Regions from separate parts of the Cellulomonas wangleii genome, predicted to be linked through region 2. Evidence: predicted binding sites of a transcription regulator. Region 2 holds the regulator's gene; the other holds the start of a gene.
The links. The regulator HspR, encoded in region 2, represses chaperone genes until heat shock. The targets are predictions, from matches to a motif close to AAGTTGAGTCNNNNNGACTCAACTT.

Region 1 (2,448 bases), 120 kb from region 2:
CGATCTCGACCGGGGAGGAGTCGAGCTCCATGCGCAGCCGGGACGCGGCCTCGTCGACCAGGTCGATGGCCTTGTCGGGCAGCTGGCGGCCCGTGATGTACCGGTCGGACAGCGTCGCGGCGGCGACCAGCGCGGAGTCCGCGATGGTCACCTTGTGGTGCGCCTCGTAGCGCTCCTTGAGCCCGCGCAGGATCGCGACGGTGTCCTCCACCGACGGCTCGCCGACGAACACCTGCTGGAACCGCCGCTCCAGGGCGGGGTCCTTCTCGATGCGCTCGCGGTACTCGTCGAGGGTGGTGGCGCCGACCAGGCGCAGCTCGCCGCGCGCGAGCATGGGCTTGAGCATGTTGCCCGCGTCCATGGCGCCCTCGCCGCCCGCACCGGCGCCGACGACCGTGTGCAGCTCGTCGATGAAGGTGACGACCTGCCCCTCGGAGGCGGTGATCTCCTGCAGGACGGCCTTGAGCCGCTCCTCGAACTCGCCGCGGTACTTGGCGCCGGCGACCATCGAGGCCAGGTCGAGGGAGACGAGCTTCTTGTCCCGCAGCGACTCGGGCACGTCACCGGCGACGATGCGCTGCGCGAGGCCCTCGACGACCGCGGTCTTGCCGACGCCCGGCTCACCGATGAGCACCGGGTTGTTCTTGGTGCGCCGCGAGAGCACCTGCACGACGCGGCGGATCTCGGCGTCGCGGCCGATCACCGGGTCGAGCCTGCCGTCGCGCGCCCGCTGCGTGAGGTCGACGCCGTACTGCTCGAGCGCCTTGTACGTGCCCTCGGGGTTGGGGCTGGTGACACGGGCGCTGCCGCGCACGGTCGGCAGCGCGGCGAGCAGGGCGTCGCGGGACGCGCCGGCGGCGCGCAGGGCGTCGGCGACGCCGGACTGCCCGGCGGCCAGGCCGATGAGCAGGTGCTCGGTCGAGACGTAGTCGTCGCCGAGGCTGCGGGCCTCGGCGTTCGCCGCCTCGAGCGCGGCGGCGGTCTGCCGGGACGCCGACGGCTGCGCGACGGACGCGCCGGTCGACGAGGGCAGGTTCACGAGGATGCCGCGCACGGCGCGGCCGAGCTGCTGGCGGTCGGCGCCGACCGCGTCGAGCAGTCCGTTGGCGACGCCGCCGTCCTGCTGGAGCAGGGCGTTGAGGACGTGGGCCGGCTCCAGCTGCGGGTTGCCGGCGGCGCTCGCCTGGGCGATCGCGTCGCCCAGCGCCTCCTGCGAGCGGGTGGTGAACTTCGCGTCCAACGAGAACCTCCGGGGGTGCTGCACGTGTCGTCTGTCGTCGATCGGATCAACGATGACCGAAGTTGAGTCTATTCCGCTCAAGTCTGGTTCGCGCAGTGCCTCGCCAGCGCGACCCGTCCGGTCTAGCGTGGGCTGCGGGTCGGGACGACCCGCAGCTCGCACCGCCGCGTCAGGCCGGAGGCATCGTGACCACGCCACCGCTCGCCCCGCTGGACACCGCCGCGCCACCACCCGCACCGGGCCAGGACGCGCCGCGCGACGTCGGCGGCGCCGTCCCGGTGCTGCGCGTCCTCGACGTCGCGACGGCCTACGCCTTCTACCGCGACGTCCTGGGGTGCAGCATCGACTGGGAGCACCGGTTCGGCCCCGGCATGCCGGTGTACGCCCAGGTCTCCCGCGACGGCCTGCGCCTGCACCTGTCGGAGCACCACGGCGACGGGGTGTTCGGTGGCGTGCTGTGGGTGCCCGTCGCGGACGTCGAGGCGCTGGCGGCGCAGGTGCACGAGCGCACCGAGGGGCGCCTGCGTCCCGGCGTCGAGGGCGACGCGCCCGGTGGCCCGACCACCGAGGTCGTCGACCCGTTCGGCAACCGGCTGCGGTTCTGCCGGCCGACGCCCTGACGGCCGCCCGACACGCACGTGTCACACCCGCGTCGCCGAGGCGACACCTGGCGCCCCTAGCGTCGGTGCCACACCGACCGAGAGCGGGGCACCGATGACCCTCACGCTGACCCTCGTCCGCCACGGACGCACCCACTTCAACGCCCGGCGGATCCTGCAGGGCCGCTGCGACTCACCCCTCACGCGCGACGGCCGCGCCGGGGTGCGCGCCACCGCCCGGCACCTGGCCGGCACCCCGTTCACCGCCGCCTGGTCGTCCCCGTCGGGGCGCGCCGTGGCCACCGCGGTGGAGGTGCTGCGCCACCACCCGGACGTCGCGCTGCGCACCGACCGCGGGCTGCTGGAGTACGCGTTCGGCGTCTACGAGCAGCGACCCGAGCGCGTGCTCGACGACGTCGTGCCGTGGACGGACCTGGTGACCGCCGTGCTCGCCGGCACCCACCCGGGCCTGCCGGGCGGCGAGCCCGGCGCCGACTTCATGGAGCGCACCCGCGACGTCTTCGCACGCCTCGCCGCCGCGCACCCCGAGGGCCACGTGCTGGTCGTCGGGCACGGCCTGGCGCTGGCGGCGTACCTCGCGACCCTCGA
Region 2 (2,448 bases):
AACCGCCGGTGCGTCTGGAACAGGTCGATGGAGCGGCGCACGTCGTCGACGATCGGGTCGATGCCGACGACGTCGGCCAGCGTGACGTCGACCTGCTCCGGGCGGAACGTGATGTGCGGGGACCGCCCGGCACCGACCTGGGTGCCCACGAGCAGCGCGATCAGGGCGACGAAGAACAGCACCGGGGCGATGACCAGCGGGTCGACGGCGGGCAGCACCACGAGCGGCCGCCCGGTGAGCGCCGACCACACGACGTAGGCCTCGAGCGCCAGGACCACCAGGCAGAGGCGGATCACCCGGCGGCGACGCACCCGCTCGCGGTCCACGGCGATGTCGTGCGCGCCGAGCAGGGGCCTGGCGGGGGCGTCGGTCACGGGCGGGCCCTTCGTGAGGCGACGGCCCGCGGTGCTCGGCCGCCGCAGCCGCGGTGGTCGGGCCATCGTCGTCCGGATTGTCCGTTTCGGACAACCGCTTCGACCCGCTGTCACCCGTCCGGCCCAGCGCGCGAGCCGGCCTCCTCGGTCACGGACCCCGCGGTCGGTAGCCTGCCCGACTCCGGAGGAGAGGTGGGCGGGGATGACGACGACGGACGGCTCGGCCACGCAACCCGCGGCGGTCATCGACCTGCGCGTGCTGCCGTGGCGCCCCCGGCGCCGGTACAAGGGTCCGGACATCGACTTCGCGCTGTTCGGCGTCACCGAGCTGCTCGGCGGGGTCGTCGCGCTGGTCGTCGCGGTCCTGGGCCTGGTCGCGGTGCTGCTGGTCGTCGTCGCGGTGGCGCTCGTGGTGCTCGAGCTGTGGATCGTCGCGCTCGTCGCGCTCACCCTGCTGCTCGCCCGGTTCGTCGGGCTGCTGCCGTGGGTCGTCGACACGGGCCGTGGCGGCTACGAGCGCTACCGGTGGCTGCCGCACGCGACGCGACGCGTCCGCGAGCTGAACGGCGGGGGGCCGGCCCGGGTGCGCTGGCGCTGGGTCTGACGCGCTCAGTCGCGGCGCGGGGTGCCCGACGTCAGCTGCCGCGGGACCCAGCGCGTGGGCCGCGGTGCGCTCGCCTCGGCCAGCGGGTGCAGCCGGTCGGCGACGACGTTGCCGGTCGGGTCGGCCCGGAACACCCGGCGGCCCGGGTCGACCAGCGTGCGCAGGAACTCGACCTGCCGGCGCAGCGCGCGGGCCTCCTCCTCGAGCTCGAGGATGCGCTTGATGCCCGCCAGGTTGACGCCCTCCTGGGACAGCCGCTGGATCTCGCGCAGCGCACGGATGTCCCGCGGCGAGTAGCGACGGCCGCGGCCGCGCGTGCGCGCGGGCCGCACCAGGCCGAGGCGGTCGTACTGCCGCAGGGTCTGCGGGTGCATGCCCGCGAGCTCGGCGGCGACGGAGATCACGTAGACCTTGGAGTCCTCGTCCATCACCCCTCCTCACCGGCTCCGCAGGTCAGCGTCTGGCCTGCGCCATCAGGTCGGCCCGCACGTCCTGCCCGGACGTCGCGATGCCGAACGCCTGCACGGCCTCCTTGGCCGCACCGGACAGCTTCTGCGGCACGACGACCTGCACGCTCACCAGCAGGTCGCCCGTGTGCCGCGACGTCGCCACACCCTTGCCCTTGACCCGCAGCGTGCGACCCGACGGCGTACCGGCCGGGACCTTCACGCGCACGGTCGAGCCGTCGAGCGTGGGGACGTCGATCGTGGCGCCGAGTGCGGCCTCGTCGAAGGCGACGGGCACGGTGACACGCAGGTTGTCGCCGTCGATGCTGAAGACCGGGTGGGGCTCGACGTGCACCGTGATCACCAGGTCGCCCGCCGGGGCGCCGTCGTCACCGGGGCGTCCCTTGCCGCGCAGACGGATCTTCTGCCCGTCGCGCACCCCTGCGGGGATGCGGGCGTTGACCGTGCGGCCCTCGACGGACAGCGAGATCGTCGACCCCTCGACGGCCGTGCGGAACGGCAGCGTCGTGGTGGCCGTGAGGTCCGTGCCGCGCTGCGGGCCGCGCGCCGCACCGAACCCGCCGGCGCCGCCGAACAGGCCACCGAGGATGTCCTCGAAGCCCGCGCCGCCGGCCCCGCCGCTGGAGTAGCGCACCCGCCCGCCGGGGCCGTTGGCCCCGCCGCCGAACATGCCGCCGAACACGTCCTCGAACCCCGCGGTGCCGCCTGCCCCGCGGCCGCCCGCGGTGAAGCGGGCACCGCCGGCCATGGCCCGCAGCTGGTCGTACTGCTGGCGCTGCTCGGGGTCCGACAGGACCGCGTACGCCTCACCGATGTCCTTGAACCGCGCCTCCGCCTTGGCGTCACCCGGGTTCTGGTCGGGGTGCAGCTGGCGGGCGAGCTTGCGGTACGCCTTCTTGATGGTCGCGGCGTCGGCGTCCTTGGCGACGCCGAGCACGGCGTAGAAGTCCTTCTCGATCCAGTCCTGGCCGGTCACGGCGCCTCCCTCCTGCTTCGTGTGCTG

Region 1: a site for HspR is predicted at 1,300-1,324, ahead of clpB (ATP-dependent chaperone ClpB). Genes of this name have one in related genera too.

Annotation. Positions count from the first base shown of each region.
Region 1 is NZ_CP074405.1:572,005-574,452, reverse strand. It holds gene clpB (ATP-dependent chaperone ClpB) at 1-1,240, opposite strand, end outside; gene KG103_RS02880 (glyoxalase superfamily protein) at 1,426-1,860, shown strand; gene KG103_RS02875 (histidine phosphatase family protein) at 1,955-2,448, shown strand, end outside.
Region 2 is NZ_CP074405.1:455,350-457,797, reverse strand. It holds gene KG103_RS02295 (AAA family ATPase) at 1-374, opposite strand, end outside; gene KG103_RS02290 (hypothetical protein) at 577-978, shown strand; gene KG103_RS02285 (heat shock protein transcriptional repressor HspR) at 984-1,406, opposite strand; gene KG103_RS02280 (DnaJ C-terminal domain-containing protein) at 1,432-2,421, opposite strand.